DNA from 3 places in the Modestobacter sp. NPDC049651 genome. Region 1 is predicted to be linked to each of the others. Evidence: riboswitches for the same ligand, from Rfam matches in the RefSeq annotation. Region 1 holds a riboswitch; each other region holds the start of a gene.
What was found. A riboswitch is a leader RNA that binds a small molecule or an ion and turns the genes downstream of it on or off. The one in region 1 is predicted to bind S-adenosylmethionine.

Region 1 (4,837 bases):
CGTGCTGGGTGTCGGGCTGGGCTTCGGCGCCCAGCGGGTCGTCGGCGACGTGCTGGCCGGGTTCTTCCTGATCACCGAGCGGCAGTACGGCTTCGGCGACGTCGTCTCGATCAACGTCGTCGGCGGGGGTGACCCGGCGAGCGGCACCGTCGAGGACGTCACGCTGCGCATCACCCGGCTCCGCTCGCCCGACGGCGAGGTGGTGACGGTGCCCAACGGCCAGATCGTCAAGGTCGTGAACCTGTCCCGCGACTGGGCGCGCGCCGTCGTCGACGTGCCGGTGCCGGCGACCACCGACGTCAACCGGGTGCAGGAGGTGCTGCGAGAGGTCGGCGCGCGGGCGTTCGCCGACGAGCGGCTGCACCCGCTGCTGCTCGACGAGCCGAGCCTGATGGGCGTCGAGAGCCTCGGTCTGGACGAGGTGAACCTGCGCATGGTCGCCCGCACGCTGCCCGGAAAGCAGTTCGACGTCGGCCGCGACCTGCGGGCCCGGGTCGCGCTGGCGCTGTCCCGGGAGGGGGTCACCCTGCACGTTCCGACCGGTCCGGACGGCACCGACCCGCACGAGGAGGCGCTCGCGGAGGACCGCGTGCGCAGCGGGGGTGCGGCATGACCCACGCCGACCCCGGTCCCCAGGGCAGTGGCCCCGACGGCGCCCGGCCCGGCCCGGTCGACCCGCCGACCACGATGCTGCCCGTCGCGGCCGGCCTGCCGGCGGTGCCCGGCGCCCCGACCGCGAAGCGGCCACCGCTCTGGCGCCGCCGGGTGCCCACCCGGCTCGGCCGCGCCCGCACCTCGACGGTGGTCATCGGTTGCCTGTTCGTGCTGCTGTTCGCGCTGAACGTGGCGCTGCCGCGGCCGGACACCCGCACGATCACCGACCCGGACACCGGGGAGCAGTTCCGGGTGAGCTCGTTCAACCGGAACGCCCCGGCGACCACCACCCCGCCGTCGACGCCGACGGAGGAGGCCCCGCGGTCGTCGGTGCCCGCGGAGTCCTCGTCGCCTGCCCCCGGGTCGCCGACGACCAGCGGGTCGGCCCCGAGCAGCGCGCCCGGGGACGAGTCGACCACCCCGTCGCGGACGCCGGAGCGGTCGACGTCGTCGGCACCGCCCCGCTCGACCAGCGTGTCGCCGCCCAGCCCGCGCGAGCGCACCAGCGAGGCGCCCGCGACCACCGCGGGCGGGGGCGAGAGCGGCGCCGAGGAGACCGGCGGCAGCGGCACCGGGGCGACGCCGACCGGCTGACCTCAGAAGCTGGTGACCACCGCGATGCCCGGCGTGCGGCCCACCGCGGCCAGCGCCGGGCCCGCGTCGGCGAGCCCGAGCTGCCGGGTGACCAGCAGCTCGGGCCGCAGCCGGCCGGCGGCGATGAGCGAGAGCATCGCCGGGTAGTCGGCGGCGGCCATGCCGTGGCTGCCCAGCAGCTGCAGCTCGCGGGCGATCACCAGCTCCATCGGCACCTCGGCGCGGCCGGCCGCCGGCGGCAGCAGCCCCACCTGCACGTGCCGGCCGCGGGGACGCAGGCTGCGGATCGAGTTGACGCAGGTCTGCGGGGCGCCGAGCGCGTCGAGGGAGACGTGCGCGCCGCCACCGGTGAGCGCGGCGACCGCGGCGGGGACGTCGTCCGCCGTCCCGTCGACGACGTGCTCGGCGCCGCACGCCCGGGCCAGCTCCAGCGCGCCCGGCGAGACGTCGACGGCGACCACCCGGGCGCCGGACGCGACCGCGACCTGGACGGCGGACAGCCCCACCCCGCCGCAGCCGTGCACCGCCACCCACTCCCCCGGCCGCACCGCGGCGACCCCGGTGACCGCCCGGAACGCGGTGGCGAACCGGCAGCCCAGCGCCGCGGCGGTGGCGAACGGCAGCTCGTCGGGCAGCGCGACCAGGTTGACGTCGGCGGCGTCGAGGGCGACGAGCTCGGCCAGCGACCCCCAGTGGGTGAAGCCGGGCTGGGTCTGGCGCAGGCAGACCTGGCCGTTGCCCTCCCGGCAGGCCGCGCACCGGCCGCAGGCGCAGACGAACGGCACGGTCACCCGGTCACCGACCGACCAGCTCCGCACCCGGGGCCCGATCGCGGCGATGCTGCCGGCGAGCTCGTGGCCCGGCACGTGCGGCAGGACGACGTCCGGGTCGTGCCCGGCCCAGCCGTGCCAGTCGCTGCGGCAGATGCCGCTGGCGCCCACCCGCACGACCACGCCGTCCGGGGCCGGGTCGGGCGCCGGGACCTCCCGCACCGAGAGCGGACCGCCGAACTCCTCGAACACCAGCGCGCGCACGCCGGCCAGTCTCCCCCGGCCCCGTCCAGGGGCTCGCCCCGAGCGTGCGAGGGGTGAGGGGGACGGGGTCCTTCAACAGCGGCCGGCGAGGGTGGCCAGGCCGGCCGCGTCCAGGGAGATGACGCGCAGCGCGAAACCGGTCTCCGGGACGACGAACTCCCCGTCGGCCACCGCCAGGCCCATCCGCCGGTAGAAGCCGAGCGCCGACGCGCGGGCGGTGGCCCACAGCAGCGTGGCCTGCTGGTCGACCAGCACGCCGGCGAGCGCGCGCAGCACCGCCGCGCCCACGCCCCGGCCCTGCCACGCCGGCGCGACGCCCATCGAGTGGAAGCGGTAGGTCGACGCCGGGTCGCTGCCCTCGAGCGGCGTGCGGTCGGTGCTCACGCAGGCGACGAGCCGGCCGTCGACGTACCCGCCGTGGTGGCCGGCGCCGGGGGCCGTGTCGTAGGGCCAGACCACCGGCCGGCCGGGGTGCCCGGCCGAGAGCGCGGCGTCGCGGAGCTCGACGAGGTCGGCCAGCGCCACCGGGCGCAGCTCGAGAGGAGGCACCCGGGGATCGTGCCAGCCGATCAGGACGGAAGGCGGATTGCGCAGGGGCCGGGCCGCCGTCCTAAGATCGCGACTGGCTCACGAGAGGCAGCGACAAGCACCTGGCTGGCTGCCCGGCAACCTCTACTCCGTCTGAGGTGCTCCCAGGGGAAGAGCCGGCCCTCCGGCGCCCGCCGGCGGGCAAGGACGGAGCCCTCCGCGCCGTGGGTGCTCCGGCGACCTCAGGAGGTAATGGCGCATGACCGAGCCCAGCGGCTGGAGCTTCGAGACCCGGCAGATCCACGCCGGCGCAGCCCCCGACCCGACCACCGGCGCCCGCGCGCTGCCCATCTACGCGACCACCAGCTACCAGTTCCGCGACAGCCAGCACGCCGCGGACCTGTTCGCGCTGGCCGAGATGGGCAACATCTACACCCGGATCATGAACCCGACGCAGGACGCGCTGGAGCAGCGCGTCGCGTCGCTCGAGGGCGGCGTCGCCGCGCTCGCCGTGGCCAGCGGCCAGGCCGCGGAGACCCTGGCGATCCTGAACGTCGCCGAGGCCGGCAGCCACGTCGTCGCCTCCGCCTCCCTGTACGGCGGCACCTACAACCTGCTGCACCACTCGCTGCCCAAGCTCGGCGTCCAGGTCTCCTTCGTGGAGAACCCCGACGACCCGGAGAACTGGCAGTCCCTGGTCCAGGAGAACACCAAGGCCTTCTACGCCGAGTCGATCGGCAACCCGAAGGGCGACGTCCTCGACACCTCCGCGGTGTCGGAGGTGGCGCACCGCAACGGCGTGCCGCTGATCGTCGACAACACCATCGCCACGCCGTTCCTGGTGCGGCCGATCGAGCACGGCGCGGACGTCGTCGTCCACTCCGCCACCAAGTACCTCGGCGGGCACGGCACGGCGATCGCCGGCGTCATCGTCGACTCGGGCAACTTCAACTGGACCGGCGGGAAGTTCCCCGGCTTCACCGAGCCCGACCCGACGTACCACGGCGTGGTCTACGCCGACCTCGGCGCGCCGGCCTACGCGCTCAAGGCCCGCGTGCAGCTGCTGCGCGACCTCGGCCCGGCCATCTCGCCGTTCAACGCCTGGCTGGTCGTGCAGGGCATCGAGACGCTGTCGCTGCGGATGGAGCGGCACGTCGCCAACGCCCAGCGGGTCGCCGAGTGGCTGGAGTCCCGCGACGAGGTCGAGTCGGTGCACTACGCCGGCCTGACCTCCTCCCCGTGGCACTCCGCGCAGCAGAAGTACGCCCCGCGCGGTGCGGGCGCGGTGCTCGCCTTCGAGATCCGCGGCGGCGTGGCGGCCGGCAAGCGGTTCGTGGAGGCGCTGGAGCTGCACAGCCACGTGGCCAACATCGGCGACGTGCGCAGCCTGGTCATCCACCCGGCGTCGACCACGCACTCGCAGCTGACCGAGGAGGAGCAGCGGACCACCGGCGTCACCCCCGGCCTGGTGCGCCTCGCCGTGGGCCTGGAGGGGATCGAGGACATCCTCGCCGACCTCGAGTCCGGCTTCCGGGCCGCGAAGGCGGCCTGACGTGAGCGGGGTCCGGGACGCCGGACCGGCGTCCCGGACCCCCGATGCCGGCGGCTGGCAGCCCGGCGACCCGGCCGGGGACCGGCGCTTCCTGACGCTGGACGGACCGGTCCGGCTCGACCGCGGTGGCGTGCTGCCCGTCGTCACCGTCGCCTACGAGACCTGGGGCACGCTCGCCCCGGACGGCGGCAACGCGGTGCTCGTCGAGCACGCGCTCACCGGGGACAGCCACGTCGTCGGCCCCGCCGGCCCCGGCCACCCGACCGCCGGCTGGTGGCCCTCGCTGGTCGGGCCCGGCGCCCCGCTGGACACCGACGAGCTGTTCGTCGTCTGCGCCAACGTGCTCGGCGGCTGCCAGGGCACCACCGGCCCGTCGTCCACGGCGCCCGACGGCCGGGCCTGGGGCTCCCGCTTCCCCGAGGTCACCATCACCGACCAGGTCGTGGTGGAGGCCGCGCTCGCCGACGCGCTGGGC
Region 2 (4,837 bases), on a different contig from region 1:
CCACGAGGAGGCCGAGCGGGCGGGCAACCCCGACCTGGTGGTCACCGTCGGCGGCGACGGCACGTTCCTGCGCGGTGCGCGGGTGGCCGCGGCGGCCGGGGCGCTGGTGCTCGGGGTGGACGTCGGGAGGGTCGGCTTCCTCACCGAGGTGCGGGCCGACCGGGTCGAGGAGGCGCTGCAGGCGGTGCTCGACGGCGCCGTCGTCGTCGACGAGCGGATGACGCTGACCATGCGGGCCGACCGGCCGCTGGCCATCCCGCCGGGGCTGGAGGCGCTGTTCCGCTACGGCCGGGGGCCGGCGCTGCCCCCGCCGCGGCCGCGCACCGAGGTGGCCGAGGAGGTCGGCTGGGGGGTGCCGCTGGACGTGCTGGCGCTCAACGACGTCGTCTTCGAGAAGCTGGCCCGCGACCGGCAGGCGAGCCTCGCCCTCTACGTCGACGGCCGGCTGTTCGCCTCCTACTCCGCGGACGCGCTGGTGGTCTCCTCGGCGACCGGCTCGACCGCCTACAGCTTCGCCGCGGGCGGGCCGGTGCTCTCCCCGGACCTGGACGCGCTGGTGTTCACCCCGGTCGCGCCGCACATGGTGTTCGACCGCAGCCTGGTGCTGTCGGTGCGGCACCGGATCAGCGTGCTGGTGCTGGGCCGCTCCGGGCAGGTGGCGGTGAGCGTCGACGGGCAGCTGCGCGGCGTGCTCGAACCGGGCGACTGGGTGACCGTCTACGGCGCCCGGCAGCGCTCCCGGCTCGTGCGGCTGGCGCCGCCGGACTTCCTCGGCCGGGTGCGCAGCCGCTTCGGGCTCACCGACGCCCGGGCCGCGGTCGCCGACGGGGAGGCGCCGCTGGTGCACGACCCCGGCGTGCCGCTGCCGCCGGACCTGGCGCACCCCGGTCCGGACGGCGGCTGAACCCCGGCCGGGTGCCCGTGGGGAGCGGTGTTCGATCATGGTCGCGGTCGGGGTCGGAGCACCGGGAGCGCCGCGTGAGCGGCGAGCCACGGCGCGTGACGACGCCGCGGCGCTGTCGTCGTGTCGCGGCCGTGTCGCGCCGCCGGGTGCGCGTCGCGGCGGGCGTGTCCGGAGCCCGGCTGCAAGCGTCGGGAACAGGAGGTGGTGCCGGTGGCCGGCAAGCCAGCGGAGGACAGTGCGCCGGCGGCGGAGGCCGCGCGCTCGGCGGCCCGGCGGGGGCGGGGCCTGCGGCGCCCGAACCTGTCCGGCGACCTGGAGACGATGCTCGAACCGGGCCCGCTGTTCCGCGACCAGCTGCGCGGCTACGACCGGCTGCAGGTCGACAACTACGTCTCCTGGGCGGAGACCGAGCTGCAGGCCGTGCGGCGGGAGAACGACGACCTGGCGGCCCGGCTGGGCAGCGCGAGCGCCGAGCTGTCGGCCGCCCGCCGCAAGCTGGCGCACTCGACCGACGCGCAGCACCTCGGCCGGGTCAGCGAGCGGATCGGCCAGATCCTGCAGCTGGCCGCCGACGAGGCAGCGGAGATCGCCCAGCGGGCGGCCGAGGACGCCGACCGGGTGGTCGCCGAGGCGCACGCCGAGGGCGAGCGGGTGCTGCGGGCCGCCCGCGACCAGGAGGCCCGCACGAACGCCGAGTGCGAGCGGCTGCTGGGCGAGGCCGAGCGGCTGCGCGCCGAGGCGGCCGCGCTGCTCGAGCAGGCCGGCGTCGACGCGGTGCAGCGGGAGCGGGACGCCGCCGCCGATCGGGCCCGGCGCGACGCCGAGGCCGCCCAGCGGCGCGACCAGGAGCTCGCCGACGCCCGGCGCCGGGCGCAGGAGGAGCGCGACGCCGCCCAGGCGGTCGCCGAGCAGCGGCTGGCCGAGGTGCGCGCGGAGGTCGGTGAGCTGCTGGCGCAGCGGGACCGGGTGCAGTCGCTGCTGCGGGCGCTGACCGAGCAGCTCGACGCCGCGCTGCAGCAGCTCGCGCCGGCCGGGACCCCGGAGCCGCGCCGTCCGAACGTCGTCGCCGACACCGTCGACATCCGGCCGAACAGCGTCGCGCCGCAGGCCGCGACCCGGGACGCCGCGCGCTGACCGCCGGCCGGCCCGGGACACCGAGTTCCCGGGCCGGCGGGGTCAGCCCCGGCCGAAGGCGGTGCGGGCGGCCGCGACCTGCGGAGCGGCGACCGCGACCCAGTCGTCGAGCGGGCCGGGCGCGTCCCACGCCTTGTCCTGCAGGTAGAGCCCGCGGGTGGGCGTGGTGGCGCCGAGCTCGACCAGCACCGGCTTGAGCAGCAGCTCCGGCGCGAGGGCGTGGGTCGGACCGCCGCCGAGCATCACCGGGACGGCGACCACGCCGGCCAGGTCGCCGGTGCCGATCTGGTCGAGGAAGAGCTTGAGCAGGCCGGTGTAGGTGGCCTTGTAGGTCGGGCTCGCGACGACCGCGACCGACGCCTCCCGGACGGCGGTCACCGCGTCGGCGACGGCCGGGTCGCCCCAGCCGAGCAGCCCGGCACCGAGGTCGACGACGTCGACCACCCGGTCGGCGGGCGCGCCGGTGAGCCGTTCGGCGACCGCCTCGGCCGCGGCTCTCGTGCGCGAGGCGGGCTTGGGGTTGCCCACCACGACGACGGTGCTCATGCAGGTACCTCCTGGGGACGGCGCGGGATCGGCGACACGATATCCGCACCAAGATGATGGGAATTGACGGCTGTCGCCTCCCCGTGCCAGTCTGTCGGCAGGTCACGAGTGCCAGCGCGAAGCCCCGGCTTGCTGGCCGGCAACCCTCCTCCGCGATGGGGTGCCCCGGGTGACGACCGGGCGGCTGCGACCCCGCAGCCGCAAGCGCGGACCCGTGCCCCGGGTCCCCGACCCGTCTGGAGCACCGCTGTGTCCGCTGCACTCCTCTGTCCCGCCCCGGTCGCCGTCGCCGCGCCGCTGCTGCCCCTGGTGGGGGCCGCCACCCGCGTGCCGCTGGTGACCGGGGGCGAGACCACCTACGCCGACCTGGACGGCGCCGCGAGCTCGCGGGCGCTCGAGGTGGTCGCTGCTGCCGTCACCGAGGCGCTGCCGCGGTACGCCAGCGTGCACCGCGGCGCCGGGTGGCTGTCCCAGCTGTCGACGGCCGCGTACGAGGACGCCCGCGCGACGGTGGCCGGCTTCGTCGGCGCCCGCGCGGACGACGTCGCCGTCCTCACCCGGCACACGACCGACGCGCTCAACCTGCTGGCCGGCTGCGTGCCCGACGGGGCGGCGGTGCTCGTGCTGGACGTCGAGCACCACGCGGACCTGCTGCCGTGGCAGCGGCGGCGGGGGCCGGTGACCGTGCTGCCCGCGGCGCCGACGGTCGCGGACACGCTGCGGCTGCTGGGCGCCGAGCTCGCCGCCGCGCCGTACGCGCTGGTCGCGGTCACCGGGGCCTCGAACGTCACCGGCGAGGCGCTGCCGGTCGAGGACGTCGTGGAGCTGGCCCACGCGGCGGGCGCCCGGGTGGTCGTCGACGGCGCGCAGCTGCTGCCGCACCGGCGGTTCTCGCTGGCCGCGACCGGCGCCGACTACGTCGCGCTGTCCGGGCACAAGCTGTACGCGCCGTTCGGCACCGGCGCCCTGGTCGGCCGGCGGGACTGGCTGGACGCCGCCCCCGCGTACCTGGCCGGTGGCGGGGCGGTCGCCGAGGTGACGGTGGAGGAGACCCGCTGGGTGGCGGCGCCGCACCGGCACGAGGGCGGCTCGCCGAACGTGCTGGGTGCGGTGGCGCTCGCCGCGGCGTGCGACGCGCTGGCCGCGCTGCCCGACGGCGCGCTGGTCGAGCACGAGCGGGTGCTGCGCGAGCGGCTGGTCGACGGGCTGCGCGAGCTTCCGGAGGTGCGGGTGCTGCGCATCTGGGCGGACTCCGGGGAACCGACCGGCGTCGTCAGCTTCACCGTCGAGGGCGCGGACCCGGGGCTGGTGGCCGCGTACCTGTCGGCCGAGCACGGGATCGGGGTCCGCGACGGCCGGTTCTGCGCGCACCCGCTGCTGGCGCGGCTCGGCGTCCCGGAGGGGGCGCTGCGGGCGAGCGTCGGTGTGGGCACCACGAGCGCGGACGTCGACCGGCTGCTGGAGGCTGTTGCGACCTACCTCACCCGGGGTCCGCGGGCGGAGTACGCGCAGGTGGCCGGGCGTTGGCAGCCGGTGGACGACCCGCGGCCGCTGGTGGCCGGCGCCCAGCGCGGTGCCGGCTGCGGCCCGGCCCAGCACGCGTGACCCACCCGTCTTCCGAGCACATCCGTCTTCCGAGCAGAGGGGCACCCGCGTGACCACCGTCCGGCCCAAGGCCAGCGTCGTCCCGTTCACCCACACCGCGTCGGGCACCGGCGTGCTGCAGCGCGTCGTCGTCGGCGGCGACGCCGGGCACACGTTCGAGGTCGACACCTACCCGGCGTTCGGCGGCCGCGACGCGTCGCCGAGCCCGCTGTCCTACGTGCTGGCCGCGCTGAGCTCGTGCAACCAGGTCACCGGCAGCGTGGTGGCGAAGGAGCTGGGCGTCGCGCTGGGGGCGTGGTCGTTCGACGTGCGCGGCGACCTGGACACCGCCGTCATGGTGCGCGGGGCCGACGGCGATGCGAACTTCGACGCGGTGACCGTGACCGTGTCGGTGGAGACCGACGCCGACGAGGCGACGTTCGAGCGTCTCGCGGCCGAGACCGAGCGGCGCTGCCCGGTGACGCAGCTGTTCCGCCGCAGCGGCCTGGAGTACACGAGCACCTGGAACCGGTCGGCCCTCCCGGCCTGACCGTCGCGGACACCCCCACAGACAGCGACCGAGGAGACAGCGCATGACCGTCCTGGACACCGACACCTTCGCCGCCGAGTGGGCGGAGTGGCACGAGCAGCACGAGCGGGTGCGCGCCG
Region 3 (4,837 bases), on a different contig from region 1:
CGTCGGGCACCAGCGCCTCGGCGTCCGGGTCGGCGTCGGTGTGGATGCGCTGCTGCTCGGGGCCGGTGTCCACCGTGAGCGGCTGGCCGCCGGCCTCGATGGCGGCCTTCTCCTCGATCTCGTTCGAGCTGCTGCAGGCGCTCAGCGCCAGGGCGGAGACGGCGGTCAGGACGGCGACGAGCGGGGCTCTGCGGGTGCGGACGGACATCGTTCTCCTCGTCAGGGCAGGTGTCATCGACGGACGGCGCAGCGGCGCACGTCCGGAAGGGGTGCGGGGCGGTTACAGGACGCGGGCGAGGAAGGCGCGGGTGCGGTCGTGCTGCGGGTCGTCGAGCACCTGCTCGGGCGGCCCCTGCTCGACGACCCGGCCGCCGTCCATGAAGACGACCTGGTCGGCGACGCGGCGGGCGAACCCGATCTCGTGGGTGACCACGACCATCGTGGTGCCGGTGGAGGCGAGGTCCTCGATCACCCGCAGCACCTCGCCGACGAGCTCGGGGTCCAGCGCCGAGGTGGGCTCGTCGAACAGCAGCACCTTGGGCCGCATGGCCATCGCGCGGGCGATCGCCACCCGCTGCTGCTGCCCGCCGGACAGCTGCCGCGGGTGGGCGTCGGCCTTGTCGGCCAGCCCCACCCGGGCCAGCAGCTCCCGGGCCTCGACCTGCACCTCGGCGCGCGACCGGCCCTGCGCCGAGACCGGCGCCTCGACGACGTTCTCCAGCGCGGTGAGGTGCGGGAACAGGTTGAACGCCTGGAAGACGAACCCGAAGGCGGTGCGCTGCCGCAGCAGGTCCCGCTCCTTGAGCTCGTGCAGGGCGTCGCCCTTGCGGCGGTACCCGACCAGCTCGCCGTCCAGCGCGACGAACCCGCGGTCGACCTTCTCCAGGTGGTTGATGCTGCGCAGCAGCGTCGACTTCCCCGAGCCCGACGGGCCGAGGACGACGGTGACGGTGCCCGGCTCGACGACCAGGTCGACCCCGTGCAGCACCACGACGCCGCCGTAGCTCTTGTGCACGCCGTGCACCTCGACCCGGCCGGGGGCCGACCCCAGGGCCGCGGTCACCGGGACACCTCCCGCAGGGAGCGCACCCGGGTGAGGCCCGCGGTGAGGTTGCCCCGCAGCCGCTGCAGCGGTGTCGGGGGCAGCACCCGCACCGCACCCCGGGAGTAGTGCCGCTCCACGTAGTACTGGACGACCGTGACGACCGTGGTCAGGACGACGTACCAGATCGCGGCGACCAGCAGCATCGGCAGCACCCGCTGGGTGCGGCCGTAGATGACGCTGACGGTGTAGAACAGCTCGCCCAGCGCCAGCACGTAGACGATCGAGGTGCCCTTGAACAGGCCGATCACCTCGTTGACCGCGGTCGGCACGATGGTGCGCATCGCCTGCGGCAGCACGATCCGGGTGGTCTGCCGGCGCTTCGGGATGCCCAGCGAGGCGGCCGCCTCGAGCTGCCCCTGGTCGACCGAGAGGATGCCGGCCCGCACGATCTCCGCGGAGTAGGCGGCCTGGTGCAGCCCCAGCCCCAGCACGGCGGCGCCGAACTTGCCGATCAGGTCCAGCGTCTGCACCGACCCGAACGACGGCCCGAACGGGATGCCGAAGTCCAGGGTCTTGTAGAGGTAGGCGAGGTTGTACCAGAGCAGCAGCTGCAGGATCAGCGGCACCGAGCGGAACACCCAGGTGTAGCCCCAGCTGACCGCCTGCAGCAGCGGCGAGCGCGACAGCCGCATCAGCGCCAGCACCGTGCCGAGCGCGAACCCGATGACCGCGGTGACCAGGGTCAGCTCGATGGTGGTGACGACGCCCTTCACGATCGACGTCTCGGTGAGGTAGGCGGTGACGACGTCCCACTCCCACCGCGGGTTGGTCACCAGGGAGTGCGCGACCATCGCCAGCAGCACGGCGACGACGGCGGTGGCGACCCAGCGGCCGGGGTGGCGGGCCGGCACGACCCTCAGCCGGTCGTACGGCGTGCCGGGCGGCGGTGCCGCGGTGCCGGCCGCGGGCCGGGTCTCGAGCGTGGTCACGATGCGTCTCCTCGGAGGGGCTTCTCGAAGGCGTACAGCCGCTGCGCGACGGGCAGGGCGCGCAGCTGCTCGCTGTCGGTGGGGCGGGGCACGGCGGGGTCGAACAGCGGCGTCCACCCGGCGGCCAGGTACAGCGCCACCGCCTCGGGCTGCCGGGGGCCGGTGGTGAGGTACATCCGGGCGTAGCCGCGGGCGGCGGCGCGGTCCTCCAGCTCGGTGAGGACCCGGCGGGCCAGGCCGCGGCGGCGGTGGGCGGCCGCGGTCCACATCCGCTTCACCTCCGCGGTGCCGGGGTCCGGGTGCCGGCGGTAGGCGCCGCCGGCCACCGGGGCGCCGTCCTCGAGGAGCAGCACCAGCTCGCCGTCCGGCGGCAGGAACTCCGCGGCCGGGTAGCGGGTGAGCTCCTCGCCGGCGCCGCCGAAGAGGTCGCCGTAGCGGGCGTCGTACTCGGCGGCGAGCTCCGCGAACAGCGGCGCGGCGAGCGGGTCGTCGGGGGCGACGGTGACTGCCCGCAGATCGAGGGCAGGCGGGGGTGCGGACATGCGGAGACGACTCCAGGGTGCGGGCGCACGCCACCGGACGCCGCTGCGGCGTCCGGTGGCGTGCTGGGGAGGAGGGGGAGGGGAGCGCGCGCGTCAGCGACAGAGAGCGCTGCAGGTGCGGTGCAGGTCGACCACGGGACGGTCGACCAGCAGGAGCGACACGGCGCGCAGGCGGCGCGTGCTTCGATCTCCCACGGGACTGGCTCCTCGTTCGTGCCCCCACGGGGGCGGCTGCGCTTGCGGCACGCGGGTCGCGTGCCGCCGGGTCGTCACCCGGGGCACCCCGTCGCAGGGAGGGTTGCCGGCCAGCAAACCGGGGCTTCGCGCTGGCACTCAGGACCTGGGCCGGGACACTAGGGGCACGACCCGGCTTCCGTCAATCCCGATCGTCTTGGTAGACATATCCGGCACCGGACGCGCCGCCGGCGGGAACAACCCCGCCCGGACGGCCGGTTGCCCGTTCAGGACCGCAGACCGACGACCAGGAGGAGGACCGCCCGTGCCCGGCACCGCGCTGGTCTCCCGGCGGCACGTCGACCTGCTCCGCACGGCGAGCGCGCAGTGTCGGCCGGAGGAGCCCCCGACCTCCCGCTGACCCGTCCTCCCGGAGCTCCCGTGTCCCAGCACGTCCCTGCCCCGCACGTCCCTGCGCCGCACCCCGCCCACCCCGGCCCCGCCGTCGTCCTCGTCGGTGCCGGCCCCACCGCGATCGGCCTGCTGGAGCGGCTGGTCGCCAACGCCGCCGAGCTCAGCGACGGCCATCGCCTCCAGGTGCACCTGGTCGACCCGCACCCGCCGGGCGGCGGCCGCGTCTGGCGCGCCGCGCAGCCGTCGCTGCTGTGGGCCAACTCGCTCGCCGCCGACGTCACCGTGCTGCCCGACGCCTCGGTCACCGTCGACGGGCCGGTCGGGATGAGCACCACCCTCTGGCAGTGGATCGAGGCCGTCGGCCGCGAGCTGCCGGCCGGCGACCCGGTGGGGGAGGAGGCCCGGCGGGCGACGCCCACGAGCTTCCCCTCCCGGCCGCTGGTCAGCGCCTACCTCGGGTGGGTGCTCGGCCGGCTGGTCGACACCGCCCGCCCGTGGGCCGACGTCCACCTGCACGCCCAGCGGGCGGTCGACGTCCGGGTGCGCCCGGACGGCGTCGCCGTCGAGCTGGCCGACGGCCGGCTGCTCACCGCGGATGCCGCCGTGCTGGCCCAGGGGCACCTCGACGCGCACGCCACCCCCGCGGAGCGGGCCGTGCAGGTCCGGGCCGCGGCCGCCGGGGCGCACTACGTGCCGACCGGGTACACCGCCGACCTCGACCTGTCGCAGCTCGCGCCCGGGGAGCCGGTGCTGGTGCGCGGCGCAGGCCTGGCCTTCGTCGACCTCATGGTGCTGCTCACCAGCGGCCGGGGCGGCCGCTTCGAGCCGGCCGGCGGCGGGCTGCGGTACCTGCCCTCGGGGCAGGAGCCGGTGCTGCACGTCGGTTCCCGCCGCGGCGTGCCCTACCGGGCCAAGCTCGGCTACGTGTGGCCGGGGCCGCCGGTGCCGCTGCGCTTCTTCACCCCCGAGGCGCTGACCGAGCAGTTCGGGCACCGCCCGCTCGACCTGCGCGCGGACCTCGCCCCGGTGATCGCCCGGGAGCTCGGCTGGGCGCACTACACCGAGCTGTTCCGCGCCCATCCCGAGCGGACGGCGCTGCCGTGGGCGGAGTTCGCCGACGCCTACGCGGCCGGCGGCGACCTGACCGCGCTGGTCGAGGCCGCCGTCCCCGACCCGGCCGACCGCTTCGACCTCGCCACCCGCGACCGGCCGCTCGCCGGCGCGCGGTTCGCCACCGCCGACGCCCTGCAGGAGGCCGTGCGCGGCCTGGTCCGCGCCGACCTCGGCCGCGCCGCCGACCCGGCGCACAGCAGCGACGCCGCCGTCTTCACCGCGCTGCTGTTCTGCCACGGCACGCTCGCCGGCCTCGTCGCGGCCGGGCGGCTCACCCCGCGCGCGGAGGCCGAGGACGTCAACGGCTGGTGGATGAACCTGTTCAGCTACCTGGCCAGCGGCCCGCCGGCGCCCCGCCTGCAGGAGCTGCTGGCGCTGTCGGAGGCGGGCGTCGTCCGCTTCCTCGGCGCCGACACCCGGTTCGAGCTCGACGACTCCGCCGGCGTCTTCCGGGCCACCTCGCCGTCGGTGCCCGGCGCCGTCGAGGCCCGGGCGATGGTCGAGTCGCGGCTGCCCGCCCCCGCGGTCGCCGCCACGCCCGACCCGCTGGTCAGCTCGCT

Region 2: it holds a riboswitch for S-adenosylmethionine, as region 1 does, so the genes downstream of both, AB0J00_RS08390 (aminotransferase class V-fold PLP-dependent enzyme) here and AB0J00_RS05795 (bifunctional o-acetylhomoserine/o-acetylserine sulfhydrylase) in region 1, are expected to answer to the same signal.
Region 3: it holds a riboswitch for S-adenosylmethionine, as region 1 does, so the genes downstream of both, AB0J00_RS08430 (GNAT family N-acetyltransferase) here and AB0J00_RS05795 (bifunctional o-acetylhomoserine/o-acetylserine sulfhydrylase) in region 1, are expected to answer to the same signal.

Annotation. Positions count from the first base shown of each region.
Region 1 covers NZ_JBFAOG010000003.1:44,073-48,909, forward strand. The annotation lists gene AB0J00_RS05775 (mechanosensitive ion channel family protein) at 1-613, shown strand, start outside; gene AB0J00_RS05780 (hypothetical protein) at 610-1,248, shown strand; gene AB0J00_RS05785 (zinc-dependent alcohol dehydrogenase family protein) at 1,251-2,282, opposite strand; gene AB0J00_RS05790 (GNAT family N-acetyltransferase) at 2,355-2,831, opposite strand; SAM riboswitch class IV at 2,908-3,024, shown strand; gene AB0J00_RS05795 (bifunctional o-acetylhomoserine/o-acetylserine sulfhydrylase) at 3,070-4,362, shown strand; gene AB0J00_RS05800 (homoserine O-acetyltransferase) at 4,364-4,837, shown strand, end outside.
Region 2 covers NZ_JBFAOG010000004.1:211,539-216,375, forward strand. The annotation lists gene AB0J00_RS08375 (NAD(+)/NADH kinase) at 1-904, shown strand, start outside; gene AB0J00_RS08380 (DivIVA domain-containing protein) at 1,115-2,038, shown strand; gene AB0J00_RS08385 (NAD(P)H-dependent oxidoreductase) at 2,081-2,584, opposite strand; SAM riboswitch class IV at 2,685-2,797, shown strand; gene AB0J00_RS08390 (aminotransferase class V-fold PLP-dependent enzyme) at 2,834-4,189, shown strand; gene AB0J00_RS08395 (OsmC family protein) at 4,239-4,718, shown strand; gene AB0J00_RS08400 (DUF1684 domain-containing protein) at 4,762-4,837, shown strand, end outside.
Region 3 covers NZ_JBFAOG010000004.1:221,055-225,891, forward strand. The annotation lists gene AB0J00_RS08415 (ABC transporter substrate-binding protein) at 1-208, opposite strand, end outside; gene AB0J00_RS08420 (amino acid ABC transporter ATP-binding protein) at 281-1,063, opposite strand; gene AB0J00_RS08425 (amino acid ABC transporter permease) at 1,060-2,034, opposite strand; gene AB0J00_RS08430 (GNAT family N-acetyltransferase) at 2,031-2,576, opposite strand; SAM riboswitch class IV at 2,805-2,917, opposite strand; gene AB0J00_RS08435 (putative leader peptide) at 3,076-3,171, shown strand; gene AB0J00_RS08440 (FAD/NAD(P)-binding protein) at 3,192-4,837, shown strand, end outside.